Regions from separate parts of the Nocardia sp. NPDC004340 genome, predicted to be linked through region 1. Evidence: riboswitches for the same ligand, from Rfam matches in the RefSeq annotation. Region 1 holds a riboswitch; each other region holds the start of a gene.

Region 1 (10,205 bases):
GTCCCTCGGATCGCGTTCGTCAACAAGATGGATCGGGCCGGGGCGGACCTGACGGCCGCGGTGGCCTCGATTCGGGAACGGCTGCATCCGGTTCCGTTGCTCGTGCAGCTGCCGGTGTACTCCGGTGAGGTGTTCACCGGCGTGGTGGACCTGGTCGGGCTGCGTGCGCTCACGTGGGAGCACGGGTTCGCGGAGACGGCGATCCCGGACCACCTGGCGGATGCGGTGGCGCAGGCCCGCAAGGCGTTGGAAGAGGCCGTGGCCGAGCGGAGTTCGGCGGCGCTCGAGGAGTTCGTCGAGCGCTCCGCGCTGTCCGCGGGCGCCTTGGCCGCCGCGCTGCGGGAGCTGACGCTCTCCGGTGAGGTGGTGCCGGTGCTGTGCGGTGCGGCGTACCGCGATATCGGTATCGAGCCGCTGCTCGACGCCGTGGCCGCCTACCTGCCGTCGCCGCTGGATCGGCCGGCGGTGGGCGACGGTGCGCGGGCCGCGGATCCGGCGGAACCACTGGCGGCGTTGGCGTTCAAGGTGCATGCCACGTCGACCGGCAGGCTGACGTTCGTCCGCGTCTACTCGGGTGTCCTCCGCAAGGGTGACACCGTGCTGGACGCGGGCAGCGGTCGGCGCGAGCGGGTTTCGCGCATCCTGCGGGTGCAGGCGGACCGGCACGCGGAGGTGGAGTCCGCGCCCGCGGGCGACATCGTCGCGCTGGTCGGCCCGAAGGCCGTGCGGGTCGGCGCGACCCTGTGTGCTCCGGAGGCCCCGGTGCTGCTGGAGCCGCCGGCTCCGACCGAGCCGGTGGTGTCGGTGGCAGTGGAGGCGCGGACCGGCGCCGAGGCCGAGAAGCTGGCGGTGGCGCTGGCCCGGCTGGCTGAGGAGGATCCGTCGCTGACGGTGCGGACCGATCCGGAGTCGGGGCAGACGCTGCTGGCAGGGCTGGGCGAGCTGCACCTGGAGGTCGTGGTGGAGAAGCTGCGCCGCGACCGCGGGCTGAGCGTGACGGTCGGCCGGCCGCAGGTGGCGTACCGGGAGACCGTGGTGCGCGGCGTGCGGGGCTTCACCTACCGGCACGCCAAGCAGGACGGCGGTTCGGGGCAGTGGGCGCACATCGTGTTCGACGTGCGGCCGCTGCGCGAATCCGAGCCCGGCGCCACGGGTTTCGAATTCGAGTCCACGGTGGTGGGCGGCCGGGTGCCGGCGGAGTTCGTGCGCGCGGTCGAGGCCGGGTGCCGGGACGCCCTGGCGGAGGGCCCGCTGGCGGGTCATCCGGTGACGGGTCTGCGGGTCACGCTCACCGACGGCGCGACGCACTCCAAGGATTCGTCGGACCTGGCGTTCCGCACCGCGGGCCGCCTGGGGCTGCGGGAAGCCTTGCGCGCCAGTGCCATGGCGGTACTGGAACCGCTGGTGGAGCTCACCGCCACGGTGCCGGAGGACCATGTCGGCGCGGTGCTCGGTGATCTCGCCGCCCGGCGGGGCCGGGTGACGGGGTCGGTGACCCGGACCGGCACGGTGGTCGTGACGGCCACGGTCCCGCTGGCCGAATTGTTCGGCTACGCAACGCGTTTGCGGAGCCGGACGCAGGGCCGGGGCACGTTCACGACGCGCCCGCTGGGTTACGCGCCGGTCCCATAGCGGTCGGACGCCCGGTGGCGGCGGCACATGGTGTCGCCGTCATCGGGCCCATCCATCGGTCGCGGGTCGCCGACCGGGGTTGATTGTTGTCGCGACGACGGTTACTGTTGTTGCAACAACATATTTCCCCGATATTGGAGACGACGATGATGTACTCGTTCACCGAAGAGGCCGTGATCACCGGCGACCTGGACCGCGTCTGGGCGGTCGCCACCGATGTCGACCGCTGGTCGGAATGGGACCCGCACGAGGAGAAGTCCCGTATCGACGGTGAGTTCGCGGCCGGGACCAAGGGCTGGGTGAAGCCGAAGGGCGCGCCGGCCGGGCCGTTCACTATCGTGGCCGTGGAGCCGGGACAGTCGTGGACCAGTGAGGCGGGCATCCCGTTCGGGAAGCTGCGCGGTCACCGCACCTACGTCCCGCTCGGCGACGGCCGGGTGCGGGTGGCCGAGCACGTCGAGGTGCACGGGCCGATGGGCCCGCTGTTCAAGCTCGTCTGGGAGAAGGGCATGCGCGCGGACATGCCGCTGACCTTCGCCGCATTGGAACAGGAGGCACGACGGCGTGGCTGAACCACGGGGACCGCTCATGAGTCCGGGCTTCTGGCTGCATCACGCCGCCCTGGAGTGGCGGGCGACGCTGGAACGCAATCTGCGTCCGCTCGGGCTCACGCCGACCCAGTTCAATCTGCTGGCCTCGGCGGGCTGGCTGGGCCGGTCGGGTGAGCTGCCGACCCAGCAGCAGGTGGCGGACATGTCGGGCGCGGATCGGATGATGGCGTCCAAGGTGATTCGCGGTCTGGAGGAGCGGGGGCTGCTGGCGCGACGGGCCGACCCCGTCGACGCCCGCGCGCTGCGGGTCGAGATCACGGCCGAGGGCAGGGAATTGGCGAGCCGGGCGGTGCGGATCGCCGTCGACACCGACGAGCAGCTCTTCGGCGGCGACGGCGATGTGCTGCGCGAGCAGCTGAAACCCATTGCCGCGCACCGGCTGCCCGGCTGACCGGAGGGACGCCCGGTCGGGTGTCGATCAGGCTTTGACCAGGATGGCCCGGGTGTAGAGCAGGCTGAACCCCTGCCGTTGCACGTTCTGCTGCGATTTCGATCCGGGCTGGGTGGTCACCACCGCGATATCGCAGCCCGCCGCGCTCGCCTCGGCCAGGCGTACCGACAGCAGTGAGGATTGGACGCCGTGCCGCCGGTGGGCGGGATCGGTGGCCGCGCCGGTGAGCTGGGCGACGCCGCGGGCCAGCCGCAGGCTCGCGCCTCCGGCCACCCGGCCGTCACGCCGGGCCAGGAACCGCCGCACCCCGGCCGCGCCGGTGAGGTCGCGCATGGCGTTGGCGATGATCTCGGCGGGGAATTCCTCGTGCGAGGCGACGCCCTGGGTGTCGGGGTGGGCGAAGCCGTCCGCGACGACGTCGAGCCAGGCGTCGAATTCGTCGGCGCCGCTGGGCGTCACCTCGACGCCGGACGCGACGTCCGCGGTCAGCGCGGCGCCGAGTTCGCGGCCGAGCACGTTCTCGAACGACACCAGCCGGTACCCGCGTCCGGTGAGCAGTTCCCCGACGCCGGGGTCGCCGAGTTGGGAGACCTCGGCCTGCACGGGCGTCTTGCGGGCCGCGAACAGCCGCTCGATCTCGTCGAGTTCGGCCTCGTCGGGTATCCCCGCGAAGCCGAGCCCGGCGATCTTGTTCAGCGGTGATCCGTCCTCGGCGAAGGACGCGACCCCGCCCGCGAGGGGGATCACGAAGCCGGTGTCCGGTCCGAGCCGGGCCGCGGCGGCCGCGCTGCCCTTGGCGATCAGTTCGGTTTCGACGCCCTCGATGCGGGCGGCGAGGTCGGTTCCACAGAACAGCGTTCCCTGATCGCTCGGCATGGTCCGAGCTTAGGTGGCGGCCCTGCCGCGGGGCCTCCGATTTTCCGCGGCCCGTAGGGTTCGGGATGTGGCTGGTGACCTGGTGGTCGGATTCGACCTGGATATGACGCTGATCGATTCGCGGCCGGGGATCGCCGCGGTGTGGGACGCGGTGGCCGCCAGGACCGGGGTGGCGATCGATTCGGAGCTGGTGGTGTCGCGGCTGGGTCCGCCGCTGGCGCACGAGGCGGCGCAGTGGTTCCCGGAGCACGAGGTGCCGGGTGTGGTGGCCATGTACCGGGAGATGTACCCGGAGTTGGCGGTGCACGCGTCGGATCATCTGCCCGGTGTGGTGGACGCGCTGGCCGCGGTGCACGAGGCCGGGGGCCGGGTGCTGGTGATCACCGCGAAGAACGGGCCGCACGCGCAGCTGCATCTGGATCATCTGGGGCTGGCGGTCGACGAACTGGTCGGCGGGGCCTGGGCGGAGGAGAAGGGGGAGGTGCTGCTCGAGCGCGGCGCCTCGATCTATGTGGGTGATCATCTCGGTGACGTGCGCGCGGCCAAGGTGGCGGACGCGACCTCGGTGGCGGTGACGACCGGACCGTACGCGGCCGAGGAGTTGTCGGCGGCCGGCGCGGACGTGGTGCTGCGGGACCTGACCGAGTTCCGGGCCTGGCTGACCGCGCATCTGACATAGGGGTGAGCGGCGGCATCGGCGGGGGGCGATGCGGCCGCGGGGGCAATTCGCGGGGGTGACAGGGGATTTCCCGGCGGCGGGGCCGGGCGGTGTTTGGCATCAGGGTGATTCGAACGGTGTCGGCCGCCGGTTGTCACGGCTACCTTTCTGGACACGGTCACGAGTATCAGCGTTTTTCGAGCCCCGGCTCGCTGATCGGCAACCCTCGCGTGGGCGGTGGGGTGCCCCGGGTGACGACCAGGCGCTGCCCGACCGGGTGGCGCAAGCGCCAGGACCGCGCATTCCTCTGTCGTGGTCGTGTCCCCCTGCCCGGCCGTGTGCCGGTGCGCGAATGTAGAGGTTGCAATGAGCAGGATCTTGTCCCGGTCGCGTGGTTTCCGGGTGGCGGTGGGTGTCGGGGCGGCGGCGTTGGTCGCGAGTCTGGCGGCGGCCTGCGGTAGCGAATCGTCCGGAAGCAGTTCGGACACCGTGTATTTCGGGGTGTCGGGGCCGAAGACGGGCAATTCCGCCGAGTACGGGCGGCTCTGGCAGCAGGGGTTCGACCTGGCGCTCGACGAGATCAATGCCGCGGGCGGGATCAATGGCAAGAAGGTGGCGCTGAAGTGGGAGGATTCGCAGTCGGATCCGAAGCAGACGGTGCCGATCGCGACCAAGTTCGTGGGTGATCAGTCGATCATCGCGGAGCTGGGCGATTTCTCGTCGCCCGCGTCGATCGCGGCGTCGCCGGTGTACAACCGGGGCAAGCTGGTGCAGTACGGGTTCACCAACTCCGCGGTGGATTTCACCAAGGCGGGGGACTATTCGTGGAGTCCGTCCATCACGTTGGACGTGTACCAGGAGCGCAATGCCGAGTGGGTGCGCTCCAAGGCGAAGAAGGTCTCGGTCGTCTACCTCGAAACCGACTGGGGTAAGCAGGCTTTCAAGTACTTCGAGCAGTTCGCCAAGGAGAAGGGCATCGAGATCGCCTATTCCTCGGCGATCCTGCCGGATTCGCAGGACTTCCGGCCGGTCCTGATCAAGGGCCGGGACGCCAACCCGGAGGCCTTCGTGCACCTGGGGTACGGACCGGACGGTGCGCTGGTGGTCAAGCAGCTGCGGGATGTCGGGTTCACCGGGCAATTCTTCGGCGGGCAGAACACGCCGCAGTTCATCGAGCTGGCGGGCGCCGCGGCCGAGGGCGACATCGTGAACGGTGTGTTCACGCCGTCGGATCCGAGCCCGAAGGTGCAGAACTTCGTCACCAAGTTCCGGGCCAAGTTCAATACCGACCCGGGCGATTTCAATGTGTACGCCTATGACGCGCTGAACGCGGTGGTGAAGGCCGCCAAGGCGGGCGGCGCGACCCGGGAGGGCGTGCTGAAGGGGCTGCGCGAGGTCAAGGACTTCGACGGAATCGGCTTGGGCACCTTCGCCTTCGATCAGCAGACGCGCCGTCCCAGCGGGGTGAAGCCGATCGAGCTGATTCTGCAGAACGGCAAGTTCGTACCGGTCGGAAGCAAGAAGTAGATGTTCGACACGCTCATCGCGGGTCTGGTCCACGGCAATGCGTACGCGCTGATCGCCGTGGGCATCACCCTGATCTTCGGGGTCAGCAATGTCATCAATTTCGCGCACGGCGCGATCTTCGCGTTCGGTTCGGTGCTGGGCTGGTGGCTGATCGCCCAGCACGGGGTGCCGTGGTGGGCCGCGCTGGTCGTGGTGGTGGCGGTGACGGCGCTGGTCGGTGTGGCCATCGACGTGCTGGCGGTGCGGCCGCTGCGCCGGGCCCCGGCCATCGCGGCGCTGCTGGCGACGGTGGCGGTGGGGCTCATCATCGAGAACGTGGTGGCCCTGGTGTTCGGGCCGGACACCCGGCCGTTCCCGCAGGTGTTGTCCACCAACAACTTCCAGGTGGGCGGGGTACGGTTCGGCACCTCCGACGTGGCCATGTTCGCCATCACCCTGCTGGTGATGGGCGGGCTGTGGGCGTTCCTGCGGTTCAGCCGGCACGGGCTGGCGATCCGCGCGACCGCGCAGGATCCGGATGCCGCCGCGCAGATGGGCATCGGGGTCGGGCGGGTGCAGTCGCTGGCCTTCGCCATCGCCTCCGGGCTGGGCGGGCTGGCCGGCATCTTCGTCGGCCTCTACAACTCGAACATCTCGCCCACCAGCGGCGGCGTGGTCGGCATGACCGGCTTCGTGGCGGCCACCATCGGCGGGCTCGGGTCGATTCCGGGCGCGGTGCTCGGCGGCTTCGTGCTCGGCCTGGTGGAGGCGTTCGGCATCTACTGGTTCGGGGACGGCTACCGGGATCTGATCACGTTCGGACTGCTGGTGATCTTCCTGGTGCTGCGGCCCGGCGGGCTGCTGGCCCGGCCGCCCGCCATCGAATCCGAGCCCATGACCGGGACGTTCCTCGGCGCGGGCCGGGAGTTGCGGGTGCGCTGGTGGCACGCGCTGCTGGCTTTCGGTGTTGCGGGCGTGGCGATTCCGTTGATCGCCGACGACTACGGCATTTCGGTGGGCACCCAGATCCTGGCGTACGCGATCATCGCGGTGTCGATGACCCTGGTGGCCGGATCGGCCGGGCAGCTGGCCATCGGGCAGGCCGGGCCGATCGCGATCGGCGCGTACACCTCGGCGGTGCTGACCGTGTCGCACGGGTGGGCGTTCCTGCCCGCCATCGTGGCGGCGGGTGTGGTGGCGGCCGTGGTGTCCTCGGTGCTGGCCGCGCCGCTGTGGCGGCTGGGCGGGCACTACGTGGCGATCGCGACGCTGGGCATCGGCATCGTCACGGTGGCGATCATCCGCAACTGGGAATCGGTGACGCGCGGCAGTTACGGCATCTTCGGGATTCCCGCGCCCAGCGTCTTCGGCTTCGAATTCACCACGCACACCGACATTTTCCGGCTGGAGCTGGTGGTGCTGGCCGCGGTGGTGGCGTTGATCGTCGGCGTGCAGCGGTCCCGGCTGGGGATCGCGATCCGGGCCATCGGGGCCGACGAGGTGGCGGCACGCTCGGCCGGCGTGCCGGTGCGCGACTACAAGGCGCTGGCGTTCGCGGTGGCGGCGTTCTGCTCCGGGATCGGCGGCGCGCTGCTGGCGCACCAGTACTCCTATATCGATCCGACCGTGTTCAACCTGCCGATGTCGCTGCTGGTGGTGACCATCCTGGTGCTCGGCGGCACCGCTTCGCCGTACGGCGCGGTGCTGGGCGCGGTGGTGCTGATCGGCGCGCCGGAGCTGCTGCGGCTGGCGCCGTCGTGGCGAATCGTGTTGTACGGCTTGGTGTTGTTGCTGGTGGTGCGGTTCCGGCCGCAGGGAATTCTGGTGAGGAGGGATCGTGTCCGCACAAGCGAACCAAGCCCGGTCGAAGCCTGAGACCGGAACGGAAGCGGTACTCACCGTGACCGGTCTGCGGCGCTCGTTCGGCGGGGTGCGGGCGGTGGACGGTGTCGAATTCACCATCGCCCCCGGCGAATTCGTGTCCATCATCGGGCCCAACGGCTCCGGGAAATCGACCACGGTGAATCTCATCTCCGGGGTGCTGAAGCCGGATGCCGGGGAAGTGCTGGTGCGCGGCAAGCGGATTCGCCCCGGTCGCCCGGAGGCGGCCGCGGCGGCCGGGATCGCCCGCACCTTCCAGAACGGGCGGGTCTTCGGCACCATGACCGTGCGCGAGAACGTGGACGTCGGGTTGCAGACCACCCTGCGCGCCACCCGCCCGCTGCGGCGGCTCGCGAACATTCCGGTGCTGAAGTGGGTGTCGCTGCTGGCCGAACTGGGTGTGGCGCTGGCGCCGACCCCGGCGGCGCGGGCCGAGCGCCGGGAATCGGCGGCCCGCATCGACGCCCAGCTGGACCGCTTCTCCGAGCGACTGGTCCCGCGCGCCGATCACCCCACCTACACGCTGTCCTACGCCAACCGTCGCCGCACCGAGATCGCGCGGGCGCTGGCCTCCGCACCGGATCTGCTGCTGCTGGACGAACCCGCCGCCGGCATGAACCAGACCGAGACCGCCGAGATCGGCGCGCAACTGGCCGAATTGAAGGCCCAGGGTCAGACGGTGCTGCTGGTCGAACACAAGATGGACCTGGTCCACGAGCTCTCCGACCGGGTGCTGGTGCTGGACGAGGGCCGGATCATCGCGTCGGGCACGCCCGACGAGGTGCTCTCCGATCCCCGCGTCATCGAGGCGTACCTGGGCCGCAGCCGGGCCGGGGGAAAGGTGGCCGTCGATGTCTGAGTTCGACGAGAACGCCACGCCGATCCTCGAATTCGATCGCGTGGTGGTGCATTACGGAGCGTCCCGGGCCCTCGACGAGGTGTCGCTGACGGTCCGCCCCGGCGAGATCGTGTCCCTGCTCGGCGGCAATGCGTCCGGCAAGTCGACCACCATGAAAACCGCTCTGGGACTGTTGCATCCGAGTTCCGGCGCGGTCCGCATCGACGGCGTCGACGTGAGCGCCACCCCTGCGGCGGCCCGGATCCGGGCGGGGCTGGCCTCGGTGCCGGAGGCGCGGCGCGTGTTCCCGGCCATGACCGTCGAGGAGAACCTCTTCGTCGGCGGCTACATCCGCAAGGAGCGGCGCGCGGTGCTGGCCGCGCGCGCCGCCGAGCTGTTCGAGCATTTCCCGCGGCTGGCCGAGCGCCGCCTGCAGCGGGCGGGGACCCTGTCCGGCGGGGAGCAGCAGATGCTGGCCTTCGCCCGCGCCCTCATGAGCAAACCCCGGCTGATCTGCATGGACGAGCCGACAATGGGACTGTCGCCGTTGTTCGTGGATCGGGCGTTGTCGGAGATCGCCCGGCTCAATCGGGAACTGGGCCTGGCCATCCTGATCGTGGAACAGCAGGCGGAGCTGGCCCTGAGCATCGCGCACACCGCCAATGTGCTGCGCACGGGGCGGATCGTGCTGCACGGTCCGGCCGCGGACCTGGTCGGCGATCCGGCCGTCCGCGATGCCTACCTAGGAAAGGTGACGACATGACCACGCGACGCCTGGGCTTCTTCACCCGCCTGGTTCGCACCGACCCGGCCGAGGACGCGGCCGGCGTGTACCGGCAGGCCCTGGACCAGATCGAACTGGCCGAACGGCTCGGCTACGACACCGCCTGGGTGGCGCAACACCACCTGGATCCGGCGGAGGGCGGGCTGCCGTCGCCGTTCGTGTTCCTGGCGCACGCGGCCGCCCGGTTCCCGCGGATCCGGGTCGGGACCGCCATCGTGACGCTGGCGCTGGAGGACCCGATCCGGGTCGCCGAGGACGCGGCCGTCCTGGACGAGCTGTCGGGCGGGCGGCTGGAACTCGGCTTCGGCGCGGGCGGATCCCGGCACGCCTTCGAACTGTTCGAGGCGGCCGATCTCGACCGGCAGGGGCTGTACGCGGACAAGCTCGCCAAGGTCACCGCGGCCTTGGCGGGGACGCCGTTGATCGGGGATCGGGGGCTGAATCCGCCCGCGCCCGGACTGCGGGACCGGCTGTGGCAGGCCACCTTCTCGGCCGGGGGCGCGGCGCGCGCCGGGCGCGCGGGTGACGGACTGCTGCTGTCGAAGGCGCAGCCGCGGGATCCGGCCGCGCCCGCGGCCACCCTGTGGGAGATCCAGCAGCCGCTGGTCGACGCGTATCTCGACGCGCTGCCACCGGGAGCGGAACCGCGAATCGGCGCGTCCCGGGGCGTTTTCGTGGCCGACGACCACGCCGAGGCGCGGGCCCTGGCCGAGCGCGGCGCGGCCAGGTTCCTGGATCAGCTGGGCCGCAACGGCGGGCCGGAGGTGGCCGATTCGGTCGCCGAGGTGCTGCGCGACATCTACTTCGGCACGCCCGACGAGGTGGTGGAGCAGCTCGCCGCCGACGTGGCGCTGCGGCACGCCACCGACTTCATCGTGCAGGTCCACCCGGTCGATCCGGGCCACGCCGCCACCCTGCGCTCCATCGAACTCATCGCCACCAAGGTTGCCCCGCAACTGGGTTGGCGACCCGACGAAAGGACTTCCTCGTGACCGAAGCGACCGCCGCCGTCGAGGTGGCGCCACTCG
Region 2 (10,205 bases), on a different contig from region 1:
GGCAGCGCGTCGGCGGCGGCCTCCATCTCCATCGGGTCGGTGATGGAGTGCTTCTGCTCCGCGGTCAGGGACAGCGGGGCCCAGAAGCGCGTGTTCTCCAGCACCAGAGCGGGATCGGTGTCGTAGGAGATCTTGATCTCGATCATGCGGTCGATGTCGTCGACCGAACGGCCCGCCTTGGCCGCGCCCTCCGCGACGGCCGGCATCAGCTTCTCGGTGTAGAGGTCCATGCCCTTGCCCGAGGTGCAGATGAAACCGTCACCCGCGCGCCCCGCGTACCGGGCCACCAGCGGGCCGCCCGCCGCGATGTACACCGGGATGCCGCCCTTGGGCACGTCGTAGATGGAGGCGCCGACGGTCTTGTAGTACTGGCCGTCGAAGTCCACACGCTCGCCGGTCCACAGCGCGCGCATCAGCTCCACCGACTCGCGCAGCCGGGCGAACCGCTCCTTGAACTCCGGCCACTCGCCCTGGAAACCGGTCGCGATCTCGTTGAGCGCCTCACCCGAGCCGACACCCAGCATGATGCGATCCGGGTACAGGCAGCCCAGCGTGGCGAACGCCTGCGCGATCACCGCCGGGTTGTAGCGGAAGGTCGGGGTCAGCACCGAGGTGCCGAGCTGAATCCGATTGGTGCGCTCCCCCACCGCGGCCAGGAAGGCCAGCGAGAACGGGGCGTGCCCGCCATTGTGCCGCCACGGCTGGAAATGGTCGGAGACCGTGGCGCTGTCGAGGCCGTGCTCCTCCGCCGCCACCGCGAGCTCCACCAGCTCACGCGGGCCGAACTGTTCGGCGGACGCCTTGTAACCGAGCTTGAGGTCCTTCACCTGGGCACTCCTGTCGCCATGCTGCGCTCGCGCCGGTCGGCGCGAACGGCCTCCTTCGCACACTAGTCAGCACCGGAAGACGGTGCGGCAGCGGTCACACCGCAGGAATATATGAGCTTTCGATCCGCGGATAGCGGAGAATATGCGCGTGACCAACGCGAGCCGAGAACCGATCCTCTCCTACCTGACCGATATGGACGGCGTCCTGGTCCACGAGAACCACCTGGTGCCCGGAGCCGACGAGTTCCTCGCCGAACTGCGCGACAACCAGATCCCGTTCCTGGTGCTCACCAACAACAGCATCTACACCGCGCGCGACCTGCAGGCCCGGCTCCAGCACACCGGCCTCGACATCCCCGTCGAATCCATCTGGACCTCCGCCCTGGCCACCGCCACCTTCCTGAAGGACCAGCGGCCCGACGGCACCGCCTACGTGGTCGGCGAATCGGGGCTCACCACCGCGCTGCACGAAATCGGTTACGTCCTCACCGATTCCAACCCCGACTACGTGGTGCTCGGCGAAACCCGCACCTATTCGTTCGAGGCCATCACCACCGCCATCCGCCTGATCGCGGCGGGAGCCCGCTTCATCGCCACCAACCCCGACGCCACCGGGCCCTCGCGCGAGGGCATCCTCCCGGCCACCGGCTCGGTCGCGGCCCTGATCACCCAGGCCACCGGTAAGAAGCCGTACTACGTGGGCAAGCCCAACCCGCTGATGATGCGCTCAGCGCTGCGTCGGCTGGGCGCGCACTCGCAGTCCACCGTCATGATCGGGGATCGCATGGACACCGACGTCATCTCCGGTCTGGAGGCGGGCATGCGGACCATCCTGGTCACCACCGGCATCTCCACGCCCGCCATGGTCGAGCAGTTCCCGTACCGCCCGACCGCCATCCTGCCATCGGTCGCCTCGCTGGTCGGCAAGACCAAGGACCCGTTCGCGCTGTAGTCAGGCGGCGCCCGTCGCGTCGTCCTCGAGTGCGTCGAGGGCGGCCGACAGGGTCGTCAGCGCGTCCACGACCCGCTCCAGCTCATCCCTGCCCAGTTGCGCGACAAGGCGTTTCGCCATCGCCGCGTGCTGCGGGTCGATCGCGCGGACCGCGTCGTGACCGGACTCGGTGATGGCCACCAGCTTGGCGCGCCGATGCGCCGGATTCGGCTGGTACTCGACGAATCCCTTGCCCTCCAGCACATCCGCGATGCGCTGCACGCTCTGCCGGGTGATGCCCATCTCGCGGGCGATGCCCGCCACCGGCAACGGCCGGTGCAGGATCGCGCCCAGTACCTGCCACCACGCCACCGTGATCCCGGACGGCCTCGCCAATTCCTCGGCGATGCCGAGGAATTGGCCGTTCAGCTTGAACGACGTGACCGCCGCCGTCGCGAACAGTTCCTGCCCGGTGCGCGTCACCGCGCGGCCGCCCGCTGCTGCTCGTACTCGTAGAGCGTGTAGAAGCCCGCGGGATCGTTGTTTCCGTACAGCTTGTACCAGGCCTCCAGCACGTGCGGCTCGAAAATGTCCAGGCGAGCAAGGATCTCGCGCGCGAACTCGACCGGGCTGGTGCCGGACGCCGTGATCACGTCGCCACCGGTGACGGCGGGCGTCTGGACGAAGTGCTCACCGCCCGCGTAGCCGCTGTAGGCCAGGTATTCGGCGGCATTGCTGGTGTGCGGCCGATCGTCGAGCAGCCCCTCCTGCGCCAGCGCGAAGGTGCCACCGCAGATCGCCGCCACCGGGATCCCGGCCGTCACGAACTCGCGGGCCTTGCGGGCGAAAGCGGCGGGGGCCTCGGGATGAAGCTCGGTCTCCAGGCCCGGCAGGATCAGCATGGCACTGTCGCCCGGCTTCAGATCGTCGAGGACGACGTCCGGCAGGACGCGCATGCCACCCATCGAGGTGATCGGTTCGGCGCTGACGGCGACCGTCTTGACCTGCCATGTTCCCGGGTCACGGTGCCAGAGTGCGCGATTGATGTGTGCGGTCGCGTGGCCGACCTCCCAGTCCGAGAAGGTGTCGTAGACGGCCATGTGCACTGTTTTCATCATGACAGCATGCTGTCATTTTTGACAGCATGCTGTCAAGATCATTCGGGTCCATGAACGACGAAGGGCCGGAACCCCATGGGTTCCGGCCCTGTCGACTACTCGTCGGCTCAGCTCAACGCGTGATCCAGATCGTTGAGCAGATCCTCCACGTCCTCCAGACCGATGGAGACGCGCAGCACGCCATCGGTAATGCCCACGGCCGCACGGCCTTCCGGCCCCATCGCCCGGTGGGTGGTGGTGGCCGGGTGGGTGATCAGCGTCTTCGCGTCACCGAGGTTGTTGGAGATGTCGATGATCCGCAGCCGGTTCAGCACCTCGAACGCGCGCTTCTTGGCCTCGTTGTCGCCGGCCTTCAGCTCGAAGGTGATCACCGTGCCGCCGCCCGACATCTGGCGCTTGGCCAGCTCGAACTGCGGATGCGAGGACAGGAACGGGTACTTCACCCACGCCACCGCCGGATGCGACTCCAGGAACTGGGCGATCTTCAACGCCGAGTCCACCGACTGGCGCAGGCGCAGCGGCATCGTCTCCAGACCCTTGAGCAGGGTCCAGGCATTGAACGGGCTCAGCGCCGGACCGGTGTGGCGCATCAGGTTCTTCACCGGGCCGTCGATGTACTCCCGCGGACCCAGGATCGCGCCGCCGAGCACCCGGCCCTGGCCGTCGATGTGCTTGGTGCCCGAGTAGACGGTGATGTCCGCGCCCAGATCGAAGCCGCGCTGCAGCAGCGGGGTGGCGAAGACGTTGTCCAGCACCACCTTCGCGCCCGCCGCGTGCGCCAGATCCGAGACCGCGCGCACATCGGTGAGAGTCTGCATCGGGTTCGAGGGGGTCTCGAAGAAGACGGCCTGGGTGGGGACGGACAGCGCCTGCCCCCACTGGTTCAGGTCCTCGCCGTCGACGAACACCGTCTCCACGCCCCAGCGCGGCAGGATCTCGTTGGCCACCACGAAGCAGGAGCCGAACAGGCTGCGCGCCGCGACCAGCCGGTCACCGGCGGACAGCAGCGCGCCCAGCGCGGTGAACACCGCCGACATGCCCGACGCGGTCGCGAAACAGGCTTCCGCGCCGTCGATCAGGCGCAGCCGCTCCTCGAACATGGCGACCGTCGGGTTGCCGTAGCGCGAGTACACGAAGTGCTCGATATCGCCGGTGAAGGAGGCCTCGGCCGCCTCGGCGCTCTCGTAGACGAAACCCGAATTGAGGAACAGCGCCTCGGAGGTCTCGTCGAAGCCGGAGCGCCGGGTGCCGCCGCGGACCGCCTGGGTGGCGGGGCCGACGCCCTCGGGGAGCGGTTTCTCGAAAGAGCCGCCGGTGATCATGACTGCCTCCACGGAAGTCCGTCGGCGCGCCAGCCGGTGCTGCCGCGGTGGCCTTGGCCGTCGAGCGCACCCTCGAAGCCGTCGACCACATTGAACGAGGGGGTGATGCCGAGTGTGGTGGCGGCGGTGGCCGCGCCGATCGAACGCTGGCCGGAGCGACAGATGAAGATGACGGGCGCGTCCGAGTCCGGGGTCCGGTGGGCCAGCGACTGCTTCAGCAGGTCGGTGAACCGGGCGTTGGGGGTACCGGTGACGTCGACCCACTCGATCAGCGCGGTCGGACGGCCGATGCCGCCGGTGTCGGGCACGCCGACGAACCGCCACTCGGCCTCGGTGCGCACGTCCACCAGGACCGCATCGGGGTTGTCGCGCAACAACTCCCACGCCTGCTTGGGCGTGATGTCACCTGCGTAGCTCACTTGTACCTCCTGAGAATCCGCACTTGCCGCACCGCTGTCCGATGCGAGGCCAGGTCGTCACCCGGAGCACCCCACCGCGGAGGAGGGTTGCCGACCAGCCAGCCGGGGCTTGGCGCTGGTACTCATGACCTGGGATTGAGATTGCCGAAGAACCGTCCCCACTGTCAAACCCCAGTGAGGTATTCGGCCGTTGTCACGAATTACAGACCAACCAGCGGGAATTCTCCTTGGCGAAGTGCCACGTCGACGTCGTCGGCGCCCCGGCGACGGTGAACGTGACCTGCGCGGTGGCCTGGTCGCCCGTGACGGACGCGTCGGTCAGCTTGTCGAAGGCGATCGAGCCGCCGGTCGCGGTGGCCGCCTTCAGCGGCGAGGCGTTCTCGTCGAATCCCTTGCAGGACAGCACCGGGTCGTACTTCCCGGAGTCGTTGCGGGCCATCACGAACTTGGTCGCCGCCAGCGAGAGCCGATCGGAATCTGTGACATTCTTCTCAACCGGCGACACGACCGACGCGATCACGATTCCCAGGATCACCACCGCGATGATTCCCGCCGCCACCAGGAACGGCCACATGCTGCGGGTCTCGTTCTGGTCGATCCGGATCGGGGTCTCCTCGGCGTCGCTCATGGGTAGATCATGCCTGGTCCCCTTGTGCGGGCCGCCGCGTGCCATCGATAGAATCAGCAGAATTTCCCGCCCCAGCGCGGGAATAGCAAGACTACGCAGCAACGCTGCAGCGTCGGGGGCCAACGGAGGCCGCCGAGGCCAGAGCGTCAACTTAGCCTAAGCTAAGAGCGACGGCTGAGTTTTGACGGCAAGTTAGTTTCGACCCAAAGGGTGCGCGGAAGAATGACCGAACAGAGTGCAGCGACCCGCCCGCTACGCATTGCGATCGTGGGCGCAGGACCGGCCGGCATCTACGCCGCCGACGCGTTGATGAAGTCCGACGCGGACGTGAGCATCGATCTCTACGAGCGCATGCCCGCGCCCTTCGGCCTGATCCGCTACGGCGTGGCGCCGGACCACCCGCGCATCAAGGGCATCATCACCGCGCTGCACAAGGTGCTCGACAAGCCGCAGGTCCGCCTGCTGGGCAATATCGACTACGGCGTCGACATCACCCTCGAGGACCTGCAGCAGTTCTACGACGCGGTCATCTTCTCCACCGGCGCCAACGCCGACCGCGCGCTGGGCGTCCCGGGCATCGACCTGGACGGCTCCTACGGCGCCGCGGACTTCGTGTCCTGGTACGACGGCCACCCCGACGTCGCCCGCACCTGGCCGCTGGAGGCGGAGAAGGTCGCCGTCCTCGGCGTCGGCAACGTCGCCCTCGACGTGGCGCGCGTGCTCGCCAAGACCGGCGACGAGCTGCTGCCGACCGAGATCCCGCCGAACGTCTACGAGGGCCTCCAGGCCAACAAGGCGCTCGAGGTGCACGTGTTCGGCCGCCGCGGTCCCGCGCAGGCCAAGTTCACCCCGCTCGAGCTGCGCGAGCTCGACCACTCGCCGACCATCGAGGTCATCGTCGACCCCGAGGACATCGACTACGACGAGGGCTCCGAGGCCGCGCGCCGGCACTCCAAGCAGGTCGACATGATCTGCAACACCCTCGAGCAGTGGGCCATCCGCGACGTCGGCGACCGCCCGCACAAGCTGTTCCTGCACTTCTTCGAGAACCCCTCGGAGATCCTGGGCGAGGACGGCAAGGTCGTGGGCCTGCGCACCGAGCGCACCCAGCTCGACGGCACCGGAAACTGCAAGGGCACCGGCGAATTCAAGGACTGGGACATCCAGGCCGTGTACCGCGCGGTAGGCTACCTGTCGCAGAACATCCCGGCCCTGCCCTTCGACGACCAGGCCGGCACCGTGCCCAACGAGGCCGGTCGCGTGATCGTCGACGAGAACGCCGACGGCGCGGCTCGCTACATGCCCGCTACCTACGTCACCGGCTGGATCAAGCGCGGCCCGGTCGGCCTCATCGGCCACACCAAGGGCGACGCCAACGAGACCATCGCCTGCCTGCTCGACGACGCCGCCGACTTCGCCCCGGCCGCCAAGCCGGAGCTCGAGGCCGTCACCGAGTTCCTCGAGGGCAAGGGCATCCCGTTCACCACCTGGGCCGGCTGGTACCGCCTGGACGCGCACGAGCGCGCCCTCGGCGAGCCGCAGGGTCGCGAGCGGGTCAAGGTCGTCGAGCGCGACGAGATGCTGGCCGCCTCCGAGCCCGACAAGGCCTCCTGAGCGGTTATCGACCCGACGTCCTGACCAGCGTGAATCCGCCTGCCGGACAAGGTTGTCCACACTTGTCACCGTTCTGAGGCATGCTGATCACGTGTTCGATGCCCATCTCCACATCTTCGATCCGCGGTTCCCGCTGGTCGAGAACGAGGGCTACCTGCCCGACCCGTACACCATCGCCGACTATCGCAAGCGCATGTCCCGCTTCGATATCGACGGTGGCGCGGTGGTCAGCGGGTCCTTCCAGGGCACCGATCAGAGCTATCTGCTGGCCGCCCTCGCCGAACTCGGCGAGGGCTGGGTCGGCGTCACCAATCTGCACGTCGACGCGAGCGACGCCGAGATCCTCGCGCTGAGCAAGGCCGGGGTGCGGGCCATCCGGTTCAACCTCAAGCGGGCGGGCGGCGACATCGTCGGGCTCACCATGCTGGCCCTGCGCGCCTACGAACTGGCCGGGTGGCACGTCGAGCTCTACATCGACGGGTCCATGCTGGGCTCGCTGGAACCGGTCATCACCAAGCTGCCCAAGCTGTCCATCGACCACCTGGGCATGTCCGACGACTGCCTGCCGTACCTGCTCAACCTGGTCGATCGGGGAGCCAAGGTGAAGGCCTCCGGCTTCGGGCGGGTGGCCATGAACGTCGGCTCGGCCCTGCGCAAGATCCACACGGTCAACCCCGAAGCCCTGATGTTCGGCACCGATCTGCCGGGCACCCGGGCCGGGCGGCCCTTCCGCGACGCCGACATCTCCCTGCTCGCCGACTCGGTGGGCTCGGATCTGCACAAGGTCCTGGAAGACAATGCCCGCGCCTTCTACGGCCTGCCCGCCAAGGTCCGCGACTTCGAGGACCCGGCCGCGAACCGCTCGACCGGGGAACCGCCGACGCTGCGGCTGCCGCGCTCGGAACTGCCCGGTCCCCAGCACCCGGCCACGCTCCCGCTGCCCCGCATCGATCGATAGGCCGCGCCCTCCGCGCTTCCGAACCTTCGCGTTATTGTCATAGCGTCAACACCGGCGAGTGAGCCGGTGCGCAGCATTCGACGACGAACCGAGGTAGGGCGTGAGCACTCCATCCACCGCCAAGCAGGGCCCGCTCGCGGGCATCCGGGTTGTTGAACTGGCCGGCATCGGCCCCGGTCCGCACGCGGCACTGCTGCTCGCCGACCTCGGCGCCGACGTGGTCCGGGTCCAACGGCCCGGCATGCTGCCCGGCTTCATGGAACGCCCGCAGTGGCGCGGCCGCACCATCGTCGAGGCCAACCTCAAGGATCCGGCCGACATCGAGAAGGTGCTCGGCCTCATCGAGAAGGCCGACGTGCTGCTCGAGGGCTTCCGCCCCGGCGTGACCGAGCGCATGGGCCTGGGCCCCGACGCCGCGCTGGAGCGCAACCCGCGCCTGGTCTACGGCCGCATGACCGGCTGGGGCCAGTACGGCCCGATGGCCGACCGCGCGGGCCACGACATCAACTACATCTCCCTCACCGGTGTGCTGAACGCCATCGGCCGCAAGGGCGAGCGGCCGGTCCCGCCGCTGAACATGGTCGGCGACTTCGGCGGCGGTTCCATGTTCCTGGTCTTCGGCATCCTGGCCGCGCTGGTGGAACGCCAGAACTCCGGCAAGGGCCAGGTCATCGACGCCGCCATGATCGACGGCGCGCTCGCGCTGTCGCACATGATCTGGGGCATGAAGGGCGTCGGCCTGTGGTCGGACGAGCGCGGCACCAACCTGCTCGACACCGGCATGGCGTTTTACGACACCTACGAGACCTCCGACGGCAAGTACATGGCAGTCGGCTGCATCGAGCCGCAGTTCTACGCCGAACTGCTGCAGGGCCTGGAGATCTCCCCCGAGGGCCTGCCCAACCAGCTCGACCCCAACGGCCAGGACCAGCTGCGCAAGCTGTTCACCGAGAAGTTCAAGACCAAGACCCGCGACGAGTGGTGGGCGATCTTCGAACACACCGACGCCTGCACCACCCCGGTGCTGACCTTCACCGAGGCCGAGCAGAACCCGCACATCCAGGCCCGCACCGGCCTGGTCGAGATCGACGGCGTCGTGCAGCACGCCCCGGCCCCGCGCTTCTCGCGCACTCCGGCCGCGGTTCCGACGCCGCCGCCGAACGAGGGCACCCCGATCGAGACCGTCTGGGCCGACTGACCTTCCCGTGCACGGCCGAACGCCCCCTGTGGAATTCCACAGGGGGCGTTGACTTTTCCGATGCGGCGGAGCGTGGCTCGGGGATTACGGGGCGACCAGCTGGATGTCCAGCTCGATGGCGATCTTGTCGCTCAGCATGGCGTTCGGCATGCCCGGCGCGACGTCGAAGTCGCTGCGCTTGATGGAGCCGGTGGCGTTGAAGCCCGCGTGCTCCTTGTTGTCCTGCGGGAAGACCTGCACGCCGCCCCACTCGACCGCGAGGGTGACCGGCTTGGTGATGCCGCCGATGGTGGCCTCACCGGTGACCTCGAACTCGTCCGAGAGGGCGATCGGCTCGGGGATGCGGAAGGTCAGGTGCGGGCGGTTGGCGACATCCAGGATGTCGGCGCTGCGGACGTGGCCGTCGCGCATCTCGTTGCCGGTGTCGAAGGAGTCGAAGTAGATGGTGGCCTCGATGGCGGCCTCGCCGGCCTCGTTGACCACGAAGCCGGTCTCGAAGCGGTTGAAGCGGCCGCGGACCTTGGAGATGCCCAGGTGCTTCACGGTGAAGTTGACCGAGGAGTGGGCGGCGTCCAGGGTCCAGGAGCCGGGGGCGAGGGTGGTCTGCTCGGAAGTCGTCATGTCACCTACCGTAAGTGGACTCCGGTCCGTTTATCCACACCGTGGTTATCCGGGGATTGGCAGGGCTGGGATAACGGAACACGGACCAGGCAGTATGGAAGAGTGTCCCGTTCCGAATTCGCCGAGTTCCTGATCGCCCGACGCGCCCAGCTGCAGCCCGAGGACGTCGGCCTGCCCAGCGGCCGCCGCCGGCGCACACCCGGCCTGCGCCGCGAGGAGGTGGCCGCGCTCGCCGGCGTCAGCGCAGACTACCTGGCCCGGCTGGAACAGGGACGCGACACCAACCCCTCCACCGCCGTGCTCGCCGCGCTCGCGGATGCCTTGCGGCTCAACGAAGTCGAGAAACACCACTTCGGCAAGCTGGCCTTGGGCCTGGAACAGAAGACCACCTGCCCGGCCGCCGGACAGGCCCGCGAACAGGTCTCCGACACCATCCAGGCCGTCATCGACGCGCTGCAGCCCACACCCGCCTTCGTGCTCGGCCGCTGGCTGAACCTGCTGTCCTGGAACCCGTCCTTCCGCGACTTCACCGAACCGCTCGGCATGTTCGACACCGAGGCGCACAACAA
Region 3 (10,205 bases), on a different contig from region 1:
GCCACACCCGTCTTCAGCGCCGAGTAGTGCTCCACGATCTGCAGGTAGAAGCTCAGGTTCAGGAACATGGCGAACATGGCGATCGGCACCAGCAGCGCGATCAGATACGACCCGCCGCGGTTGATCTCACCCGGAATACGCAGCGGCAGGAGCGGATTCGCGGTCCGGGCCTCGATGGCCACGAACGCCGCCAGCAGCGCCACACCCACCACGAACAGGGCCAGCGTGGTGGAGGCGGTCCAGCCGTCGGAGGCCGCGCGGCTGAAGCCGTACACGATGGAGATCAGGCCGAGGGTGACGGTGACCGCGCCGGGCAGGTCGTAGCCGCCGGTGCGGGGTGCGGGCACATCCTTGACCACGAAGGCGAACGCGCCGGCCAGGGCGAGCAGCGCGACCGGGGTGTTCACCAGCAGCGACCAGCGCCAGTTCGCGTACTCGACGAGAGCGCCACCGGCGATCAGGCCGAGCGCGGCGCCCGCCGCCGACACACCGGCGAACACGCCGAAGGCCCGGGCCCGTTCCTTGGCCTCGGTGAAGGTCACCGACACCAGCGACAACGCCGCCGGGGCCAGCAGCGCGCCGAACGCGCCCTGCAGCGCGCGGCCCGCGAAGAGTTCGGCCTGGTTCTGGGCGAGACCGGCCAGCGCGGAGGCCGCGGCGAAGCCGATCAGGCCGACCATGAGGATCCGGCGGCGGCCCAGGTAGTCGGCGAGGCGGCCGCCGAGCAGCAGCAGACCGCCGAAGATCAGGGTGTACGCGGTGAAGATCCACTGCTTGTCACCGTCGCTGATGTGCAGATCCTGCTGCGCGAACGGCATGGCGATGGTGACGATCGTTGCGTCCAGGACCACCATCAGCTGTGCCATGGCGATTACGCCGAGCGCCCACCAACGCCTGGAATCTTGTGCGGGACTTGCTTTTTCGTCTGTACCGAGAGCGTCCGTCGCTACGGTCATGAGCCTCTCCTCTGGAGTTCGAAGGCAGCTCCACCATAGTGACCCCCACCGACAATTGGCGTCAAGGGAAAAATGTCGCAGCGCGACAGTTGTCATACTGGGACAGGAAAACGCAGGAAGGACCTACGATGGAGGGATGTCGGAGTTGTCAAGTCACATCGGTGTGATCTCGCGTCACCGCCCCGGCCTGCGTGAACGCAAGAAGCAGCAGACCAGGACCCGGATCATCGACGTCGCCCTGCGGTTGTGCGGCGAACAGGGCTTCGACGCCACCACCGTCGAGCAGATCGCCGACGCCGCCGACGTCTCCCCGCGCACCGTGAACCGGTACTTCGACAGCAAGGAGGCGATCGTCATCGCCCCCATCGAGGGCTGGGGACAGGCCCTCGCCGATCAGCTGCGCGCCCAGCCCGTCACCGGCGACGAGATGGAAGCGCTGCTCGGCGCGTTCCTCGCGGTCGTGGAGCAGATCATCGACTCCGACGCGCCCGTGCCGTTCCGCTGGTTCCAGCAGATGCAGCGCATCACCCGCGACAGCGTCGCCGTGCGCGCGCTCAGCATGGAATCGGCCGACACCAAGACCCGGGCCATGTCCGAGGTGCTGGCCGAACGCCTGGGACTGCCCGAGGACCACCTGACCGTGCGGCTCATCGCCACCACCTGGCACGGCATCGTGCGGGTCGGCATGGAATGCGAGTTCGAGGACAGCGACGAGTTCCCGGACTGCACCACCGTCACCACCGCCCGCATGCTCGCCGACAGCGTCCAGGCGGCATTCGACGAATTCCGGCGGGTCTGTTGTGGTGCGACAACGCTATTTCCCCCCGTAAACGGGGGAAATACCACCGAGAATGCGACAAACCCCACTGCGTAGATCGGGCCGGACGGCCGCTAGAATCCCGCATTAGGTCAAGAGCATCAGCGTTAAGGCCCCGGCTTGCTGATCGGCAACCCTCCAGCTGCGGTGGGGTGCTCCGGGTGCAGACCGGGCGTTCGAGGGCCGAACGCAAGCGCAACTAGGAGGTCTACCGAAATGTGTTGTTGTCGAAGCCCATTCGCTTCTCGATAACGTCAAACTTCCGCCATTCGGCGACCTTGTTTTTGGAGCAGAACACATGAGTGACTCGACCGCGCCCGCGGCCGTCCCCGCTGACGGCACCCTGGATCCGGCCAACTGGTCCTTCGAGACCAAGCAGATTCACGCCGGCCAGGCTCCCGATTCCGCCACCGGAGCCCGCGCCCTGCCCATCTACCAGACCACGTCCTACGCGTTCCGCGACACCGACCACGCCGCCGCGCTGTTCGGACTCGCCGAGCCGGGCAATATCTACACCCGCATCATGAACCCCACCCAGGACGCGGTGGAACAGCGCATCGCCGCCCTCGAGGGTGGTGTTGCCGCGCTGCTGCTGGCCTCCGGACAGGCCGCGGAGACCTACGCGATCCTGAATCTCGCCGAGGCCGGGGACCACATCGTGGCCAGCCCGCACCTGTACGGCGGCACCTACAACCTGCTGCACTACTCGCTGCCCAAGCTGGGCATCCAGGTCAGCTTCGTCGAGGACCCGGACGACCTCGAGCAGTGGCGTGCGGCGGTGCGACCCAACACCAAGGCGTTCTACGGCGAGACCGTCGCCAACCCGAGCAGCTCGGTCCTCGACATTCCGGGCATCGCCGAGGTCGCGCACGCCGCCGGGGTGCCGCTCATCGTGGACAACACCGTCGCCACCCCGTACCTGATCCAGCCGCTGGCGCTGGGCGCGGACATCGTGGTGCACTCGGCCACCAAGTACCTGGGCGGACACGGTTCCGCGGTCGCGGGCGTGATCGTCGACGGCGGCTCCTTCGACTGGACGGTGAAGAACGAGGCGGGCGAGTCCCGCTTCCCCGGCTTCACCACCCCCGACCCGAGCTACCACGGCGCGGTCTTCGCCGACCTCGGCGCTCCGGCCTACGCGCTCAAGGCCCGCGTGCAGCTGCTGCGCGACCTGGGCGCGGCGGTGTCGCCGTTCAACGCGTTCCTCATCGCGCAGGGTCTCGAGACGCTGAGCCTGCGCATCGAGCGGCACGTGGCCAACGCGCAGGCGGTGGCCGAGTTCCTCGCCGGGCAGCCCGGTGTCGAGAAGGTCTACTACGCCGGACTTCCCAGTTCGCCGTGGTTCGAGCGGGGCAAACAGCTGGCACCGAAGGGCGTGGGCGCCATCGTGTCCTTCGAGCTGGCCGGCGGAGTCGACGCGGGCAAGAAGTTCGTGGAGGCGCTGGTGCTCCATAGCCATGTCGCTAACATCGGGGATGTGCGCTCGCTCGTCATCCACCCGGCATCCACCACGCATTCCCAGCTGACCCCGGCCGAGCAGCTGGCCTCCGGCGTCACGCCTGGTCTGGTGCGGTTGGCCGTGGGCATCGAGGGCATCGGCGACATCCTGGCGGATCTGCGCGCCGGACTGACGGCGGCGGCAAGTTGACCGTGAACATCGAATCGCGAACGTCCCGGCACGCGGCGGAGCTGTTGCTGCCGCCGCCCGACGGGACGCTCGGGAGCATCGCCATCGGCGATGTGGAACTCGAGAACGGGGCCGTGATCCCCGACGCCACGCTGGCCGTCCAGCGGTGGGGCGAACTATCGGCGAACGCGGACAACGTGGTGCTCGTGGAGCACGCGCTGACCGGCGACTCGCACGTGGTCGGCCCCGCCGACGTGCACCACAACCAGGCCGGCTGGTGGGACGGCATCGTCGGCCCCGGCGCGCCCGTGGACACCCGCGAATGGTGTGTCATCGCGACCAATGTGCTCGGCGGCTGCAAGGGCAGTACCGGCCCGGCCTCGCTGGCCCCGGACGGGAAGCCGTGGGGCACCCGGTTTCCCGCGCTGTCCATCCGCGACCAGGTGACCGCCGAGGCCAAGCTCTTCGACCTGCTCGGCATCGACCGCCTGGCCGCCGTGATCGGCGGCTCCATGGGCGGCATGCGGGTGCTGGAGTGGATGATCGGCCGGCCCGAACGGGTCGGCGCGGCCCTGGTGCTGGCGGTCGGCGCGCGCGCCACCGCCGACCAGATCGGCACCCAGACCACCCAGATCGCCGCCATCAAGGCCGATCCGGACTGGCAGGGCGGCGACTACCACGGCACCGGGCGCGCGCCCATGACCGGCATGGGCATCGCCCGCCGCATCGCGCACCTGACCTACCGCACCGAGGGCGAGCTCGACCACCGCTTCGAGAACCACGGCCAGGGCGACGAGGATCCGCGCGCGGGCGGCCGCTACGCGGTGCAGAGCTACCTGGAGTACCAGGCGGACAAGCTGATCGCGCGTTTCGATCCGGCCACCTATGTGCTGCTCACCGAGGCCATGAACCGCTACGACGTAGGTCGCGGCCGCGGCGGCGTCGCGGCGGCGCTGGCCTCGACGCCGGTGCCGTGCGTGATCGGCGGGGTGGACTCGGACCGGCTCTACCCGCTGCGCACCCAGCAGGAGCTGGCCGATCTGCTGCCCGGTTCCAAGGGGCTCGAGGTCATCCACTCCAAGGACGGGCACGACGGGTTCCTGACCGAGACCGAGGCGGTCGGCAAACTCATGCTGGAGACCATGGAACTGGCCCGCGCCCAGCGCGTGTCGGGTCACTGAGCCGACGCTGCCCGAACGGCGGCGCCACCGCTGCCATCGCGCCGGTGTCGCCGCTGCCCGAATAGGGTGTCGCCGCTGCCCGAATGCCGTATGTCCGCTGCCCGGCCGCTGCCACAGCCGACGGCACGTTACGCGACGTATCGGGCCTGTTTCCAGTGAATTGTCCTGACGCGCTTTCGGTTTCGCGCGCATGACGCCTCCGTAACCGGTGTTCCGGAATACGTGTGCAGCGGGCATATCAGCCGTAATGTATTCGGCATGACCGCCGCATTCGATGACATGGATCTCCGCGATCTCGTCGATCTGCTCTCCGAGGACGAGCAGCGTGAACTCCGCCCGGCCATACTCCGTGTCCTGCACAGACTCCCGGACCAGGAAGTGCTGCGACGCGAACTCGGCCGCCGCATAACCTCGTTCTAGCTATCCCCCAGCGCCGCCGGTTCGCACCGGCGGCAGAACAACTCGCTCATCTTTTCCAGCGCCGCGACTCCGGTCGCGGCCCCGGCCCCGCGCCCCGCGAGGCCCAACGGCTCCGCTACGTGACGCCGAGACTGCTGATGGTCGCCGCCAGCACGATGATCGCGACACCCAGCACGGTCAGCCAGACCACATCGAAACCCTTGCTGCGCACCGCGAGCAGACCCACCCGATCGGTGGGCAGCATCAGCCGCAGCGCCGCCGCGAGCAGCGTCGCGCCGCCGAAGAAGAATGTTCCGCGCCGCCAGCGATCCCAGGCCAGGAAGACCACGGCCACCACCAGCACCGCGCCCACCAGCAGCATGGGCAGATTCTCGCGGGCGAACTCCCCCGCACGACTGCTGCGACTCTGGGGTGCGGCATGGGCTGGACTCACCGCACGAGCTTAACCGCCGCTCTGCAATGCTGGATCCCGTGTTCCATCTCGTGTTCTTCGAACCCCGCATCCCGCCCAATACCGGCAACGCCATCCGACTGGCCGCCGGCACCGGCTGCGCACTGCACCTGATCGAACCGCTCGGCTTCGACCTATCCGAGCCGAAGCTACGCCGGGCCGGGTTGGACTACCACGACCTGGCCGTCGTCACCGTGCACGAGAGTCTCGCCGCCGCCTGGGAGGCCATCGCCCCCGAACGGGTCTTCGCCTTCACCGCCGCCGCGACCACCCGCAACACCGAGATCACCTACCGCGACGGCGATGTCCTGCTCTTCGGCCCCGAACCCACCGGCCTCCCCGAGGAGGTGCTCGCCGATCCGCGCGTCACCGACCAGCTCCGCATCCCCATGCTTCCCGGCCGCCGCTCCATGAACCTCTCCAACGCCGCCGCGGTCGCGGTGTACGAGGCCTGGCGGCAGATGGGATTCCCGGGCGCGGTCTGACTAGTCGTCGACCTCGAAGCGTTTGAAGCGGGAGGTCGCGCCACCGGTGAGGCGGACCGCGGACTTGGGGACGCCGAAGTGGGCGGCCAGCAGTTCGATGGCGGCCTTGTTCGCCTTGCCCTCCACCGCCGGGGCGCGGACGTACAGCTGCAGCGCGCCGTCGTCGAGGATCTCGACGAGCGGCCCCTTCTTGCTGCCGGGTTTGATGGTCGCCCGGACCACTGTCACGCCGCTCTCCTTCCCTGCTCCCGGGGCGATTCTCCCGCAGTGCCGCGGATGCCGTGGTGGCGGGAGGCGAACGCGACCGACCAGCTGTCGAATCCGGGCGCGGTTCAGCGGAAGTCGCGGGAGCGGCCCTCGATGCGCAGGTCCATGCGTTGCAGATGGTCGGCGACGATGGTGACCGCGCCCTCCGCGTTCTGCACCCGTCCGCGAATGAGCAGGGCGGGGGCGGTGGTGGCCAGGCGGCGGTAGCGGGCCCACAGGCCGACCGAGCAGACCACGTTCACCATGCCGGTCTCGTCCTCCAGATTGAGGAAGGTGACGCCGCCCGCGGTGGCCGGGCGCTGCCGGTGGGTGACCGCGCCGCCGACCAGCACCCGGGTTCCGTCGCGGATGTCGAGGAGCCGGTCGGCGGGGACGACGCCGAGCGCGTCGAGGCGTTCGCGCAGGAATTCGGTCGGGTAGCTGCCGGGTGAGACGCCGGTGGCCCACACGTCGGCGGCGGCCAGTTCCAGCGCGCTCATACCGGGCAGGGCGGGGGCCGCGGTGGCCGCGCCGGTGCCGGGCAGCCGGTCGGATCGTTCCCCCGCGGCCGCGCCCGCCGCCCACAGCGCCTCGCGGCGGGTGCCGCCGAGGCTGTCCAGCGCGCCCGCGGTGGCCAGTGACTCGGCTTGCGGCACGGTCAGTTCCACGCGTCCGGTGAGATCCAGGAACGAGGTGTAGGGCCCGAGCTCGCGGGCGGCCACGATCTGTTCGGCCAGCTCGGCCCCGATGTGCCGGACCGCGGCCAGCCCCAGCCGGATCGCCATCCCCTTCGCCTCCAGGGTCGCCTCGGCCAGGCTGTGGTTGATGTCGGGCCCGTGCACGGTCACCCCGTGCCGCCGCGCGTCGGCGACCAGCGACTGCGGCGAATAGAACCCCATCGGCTGGGCGCGCAGCAGCCCGGCGCAGAAGGCCGCGGGGTGATGCAGTTTGAACCACGCCGAATAGAACACCAGCGAGGCGAAACTCTGCGAATGGCTTTCCGGGAAACCGAAATTCGCGAAAGCGTACACCTTCTCGTAAATGCGGTCGGCCACTTCCCCGGTGATCCCGTGCAGGTCGCGCATGCCCTGATAGAAGCGGGCCCGCAGCCGCTCCATCTTCTGCGTGGAGCGTTTGGATCCCATGGCGCGGCGCAGCTCATCGGCTTCGGCGGGCGTGAATCCGGCGACGTCCACGGCCATCTGCATGAGCTGTTCCTGGAACAGCGGCACGCCGAGGGTGCGTGCCAGCGCGTTCTTCAGTGACGGATGGTCGTAGTCGGGTCTCTCCCGCCCGTTGCGCCGGCGAATGTAGGGGTGCACCGATCCGCCCTGGATCGGTCCGGGCCGGATCAGCGCCACCTCCACCACCAGGTCGTAGAAGTTGCGCGGCCGCAATCGCGGCAGGGTCGCCATCTGGGCGCGCGACTCCACCTGGAACACGCCGACCGAGTCGGCGCGGCACAGCATGTCGTAGACGGCGTCCTCGCCCAGGTCCAGCCGGTGCAGTTCGACGGTCTGGCCCTTGTGCTCGGCCACCAGGTCGATCATGTAGTGCAGCGCCGACAGCATGCCGAGTCCGAGCAGATCGAACTTGACCAGCCCGGCGGACGCGCAGTCGTCCTTGTCCCATTGCAGGACACTGCGATTCGCCATGCGCGCCCATTCGGTCGGGCACACGTCGGCGATGGGCCGGTCGCAGATCACCATGCCGCCGGAGTGGATGCCCAGATGCCGGGGCAGGCCCTCCAATTCCCCGGCCAGCGCGAGCACGTCGTCCGGGATGTCGGTGTGCTGTTCCCCCGCGACGCCGGTCCACCGGCTCACCTGTTTGCTCCAGGCGTCCTGCTGCCCGGTCGAGAAGCCCAGTGCGCGTGCGGCATCGCGCACCGCGGAGCGCCCGCGATAGGTGATCACATTGGCCACCTGCGCCGCGTACTCGCGCCCGTATTTCGCGTAGACGTGTTGAATGGCCTCCTCACGCCGATCCGATTCGATGTCGACGTCGATATCGGGCGGCCCGTCCCGCTCCGGCGACAGGAACCGTTCGAACAGCAGCTGGTTGGCGACCGGATCCACATTGGTGATGCCGATGGCGTAGCAGACCGCCGAATTCGCCGCCGAACCCCTTCCCTGACACAGGATGTCGTTGTCGCGGCAGAAGCTGACGATGTCGTGCACGACCAGGAAGTAGCCCGGGAAGTTCAGGGTCGCGATGACGTTCAGCTCGTGTTCGAGCTGCCGATAGGCGGCCGCGTTCCCGGCGCGCGGACCGTAGCGGCGGGCCGCGCCCGCGAAGGTGAGCTCCCGCAGCCACGAGTTCTCGTCGTGCCCGTCGGGCACGTCGAAGGGCGGCAGTTGCGGCGCGATCAGCCGCAGATCGAACGCGCAGTCCCGGCCCAGCGCAACGGCATTGGGCACGGCCTGCGGGCAGGCCGCGAACAGTCGCGCCATCTCGTCGCCGGAGCGCAGGTGCGCGCCGCCGGTGGGGGCCAGCCAGCCCGCCATGTCGTCGAGGCTGGAACGGGCCCGCACCGCGGCCAGCGCCATGGCCCGGCGGCGGTGCGGCGGGGCCGCGAAATGCGCTCCGGTGGTGGCGATCACGGGCAGCCCGGCCCGGTCGGCGAGAGCGAGCAGCCGGGCATTGCGCTCGTCGTCCTCGGGGATGCCGTGGTGGGTGAGCTCCACGCTCACGTGGTCGCGGCCGAAACGGTCGACCAGGTCGCGCAGCGCCGCCTCGGCCGCCGCGTCGCCCTGCTGCAGGGCCTGTCGCACAGTGCCTTTCCGGCAGCCGGTGAGGATGTGCCAGTGCCCGCCCGCGGCCTCGGTGAGCCGGTCCAGGTCGTAGCGCAGGATGCCCTTCTCCCCCGCCGCCATGTGCGCGGCGGCCATCTCCCGCGACAGCCGCCGGTAGCCTTCCTGCCCGCGCGCCAGCACCAGCAGGTGCGGTCCGGCGGGATCGGGGGTGCCGGTGCGGGGTTCGGAATTCAGTGCGTCCGCGTCGTTTTCGCGGCCGCGCCGCCGGGAGCCCGAGCCGCGTCCGCGCGGCGCGAGATGCGCTCCGGCGCGGGCGGCGGTGCCGATGGACAGCTCGGCGCCGAAGATGGTCGGCATCCGCCATTCCCGGGCCGCCTCGGCGAACCGGACCACCCCGTAGAACCCGTCGTGGTCGGTGAGCGCGAGGGCTTCCAGCCCGAGCCGCACCGCCTCCTCCACCAGTTCCTCGGGCTGGCTGGCCCCGTCGAGGAAGCTGTAGGCGGAGTGGGTGTGCAGTTCGGCGTAGGGCACCGTGGACCGGGCGGCCCGCTCGATGTCCCCGGCCTCGTACTTCTCGCGTTTCCGCGACCAGGCCGGGCTGTCGCCGCCGTCGCCCTCGACCTGTTTGCGCGCGGGATCGGGTCGCCCGGACAGCACCCGTTCCATCTCCGCCCACGTCGGCGGGCCGTTGCCCCATCCCATCGGCCCACCTCCTCCACAATCCGACCGGTCTCGAGTATCGAACATACATTCGAAACCGATCGGTCTCTACGGCGGCACGCCAAATGCCCGTGGCGTCGTAACTTACTTTGGAGTAAGTTCGAGGCAATTCCACCTGCAAGGGAGCAGCGATGAGCGACACCTCGGCCGACAACGGCACCGGCTACCTGGCCCGTCGGCGCGCCCGCCGCGATCTGACCGGCAAGCACGTCGTGATCACCGGCGCGTCCTCCGGCATCGGCCGGGCGGCCGCGCTCGCCGCCGCGCAGAAGGGCGCGCTCGTCATCCTGCTGGCCCGTCGCGCCGAAGAACTGTCCACCGTGGTGGACGAGATCACCGCCGCGGGCGGCGCCGCCTTCGCCTACCCGTGCGACGTCACCGACCAGGACTCCGTCGACCGGACCATCGAGACCGTGCTCGCCGCCCACGGCCACGTCGACATGCTGGTCAACAACGCGGGCCGCTCCATCCGCCGGGCCGTGCACCGCTCCACCGACCGCATGCACGACTTCGAACGCACCATGGCCGTCAACTACTTCGGCGCGG

Evidence for each region. Region 1 has a riboswitch for S-adenosylmethionine ahead of ACWEOI_RS11950 (ABC transporter substrate-binding protein). Riboswitches for the same ligand answer to the same signal wherever they lie in the genome.
Region 2: another riboswitch for S-adenosylmethionine. It lies ahead of ACWEOI_RS07035 (rhodanese-like domain-containing protein); the one in region 1 lies ahead of ACWEOI_RS11950 (ABC transporter substrate-binding protein).
Region 3: another riboswitch for S-adenosylmethionine. It lies ahead of ACWEOI_RS00415 (bifunctional o-acetylhomoserine/o-acetylserine sulfhydrylase); the one in region 1 lies ahead of ACWEOI_RS11950 (ABC transporter substrate-binding protein).

Annotation. Positions count from the first base shown of each region.
Region 1 covers NZ_JBSGDW010000002.1:976,445-986,649, reverse strand. The annotation lists gene fusA (elongation factor G) at 1-1,632, shown strand, start outside; gene ACWEOI_RS11970 (SRPBCC family protein) at 1,779-2,204, shown strand; gene ACWEOI_RS11965 (MarR family winged helix-turn-helix transcriptional regulator) at 2,197-2,634, shown strand; gene ACWEOI_RS11960 (GNAT family N-acetyltransferase) at 2,662-3,489, opposite strand; gene ACWEOI_RS11955 (HAD family hydrolase) at 3,578-4,189, shown strand; SAM riboswitch class IV at 4,345-4,463, shown strand; gene ACWEOI_RS11950 (ABC transporter substrate-binding protein) at 4,535-5,695, shown strand; gene ACWEOI_RS11945 (ABC transporter permease subunit) at 5,696-7,549, shown strand; gene ACWEOI_RS11940 (ATP-binding cassette domain-containing protein) at 7,512-8,414, shown strand; gene ACWEOI_RS11935 (ATP-binding cassette domain-containing protein) at 8,407-9,156, shown strand; gene ACWEOI_RS11930 (putative FMN-dependent luciferase-like monooxygenase) at 9,153-10,169, shown strand; gene ACWEOI_RS11925 (hypothetical protein) at 10,166-10,205, shown strand, end outside.
Region 2 covers NZ_JBSGDW010000001.1:1,589,290-1,599,494, reverse strand. The annotation lists gene fgd (glucose-6-phosphate dehydrogenase (coenzyme-F420)) at 1-827, opposite strand, end outside; gene ACWEOI_RS07055 (HAD-IIA family hydrolase) at 1,021-1,779, shown strand; gene ACWEOI_RS07050 (MarR family transcriptional regulator) at 1,780-2,241, opposite strand; gene ACWEOI_RS07045 (DJ-1/PfpI family protein) at 2,238-2,876, opposite strand; gene ACWEOI_RS07040 (O-succinylhomoserine sulfhydrylase) at 2,984-4,198, opposite strand; gene ACWEOI_RS07035 (rhodanese-like domain-containing protein) at 4,195-4,617, opposite strand; SAM riboswitch class IV at 4,632-4,747, opposite strand; gene ACWEOI_RS07030 (Rv0361 family membrane protein) at 4,811-5,245, opposite strand; gene ACWEOI_RS07025 (FAD-dependent oxidoreductase) at 5,468-6,859, shown strand; gene ACWEOI_RS07020 (amidohydrolase family protein) at 6,951-7,817, shown strand; gene ACWEOI_RS07015 (CoA transferase) at 7,918-9,015, shown strand; gene ACWEOI_RS07010 (YceI family protein) at 9,100-9,636, opposite strand; gene ACWEOI_RS07005 (MmyB family transcriptional regulator) at 9,739-10,205, shown strand, end outside.
Region 3 covers NZ_JBSGDW010000001.1:85,083-95,287, forward strand. The annotation lists gene ACWEOI_RS00405 (MFS transporter) at 1-866, opposite strand, end outside; gene ACWEOI_RS00410 (TetR/AcrR family transcriptional regulator) at 1,093-1,830, shown strand; SAM riboswitch class IV at 1,864-1,975, shown strand; gene ACWEOI_RS00415 (bifunctional o-acetylhomoserine/o-acetylserine sulfhydrylase) at 2,072-3,421, shown strand; gene metX (homoserine O-acetyltransferase MetX) at 3,418-4,581, shown strand; gene ACWEOI_RS00425 (hypothetical protein) at 4,840-5,001, shown strand; gene ACWEOI_RS00430 (DUF3017 domain-containing protein) at 5,117-5,362, opposite strand; gene ACWEOI_RS00435 (tRNA (cytidine(34)-2'-O)-methyltransferase) at 5,461-5,937, shown strand; gene ACWEOI_RS00440 (DUF167 domain-containing protein) at 5,938-6,165, opposite strand; gene ACWEOI_RS00445 (error-prone DNA polymerase) at 6,270-9,641, opposite strand; gene ACWEOI_RS00450 (SDR family NAD(P)-dependent oxidoreductase) at 9,791-10,205, shown strand, end outside.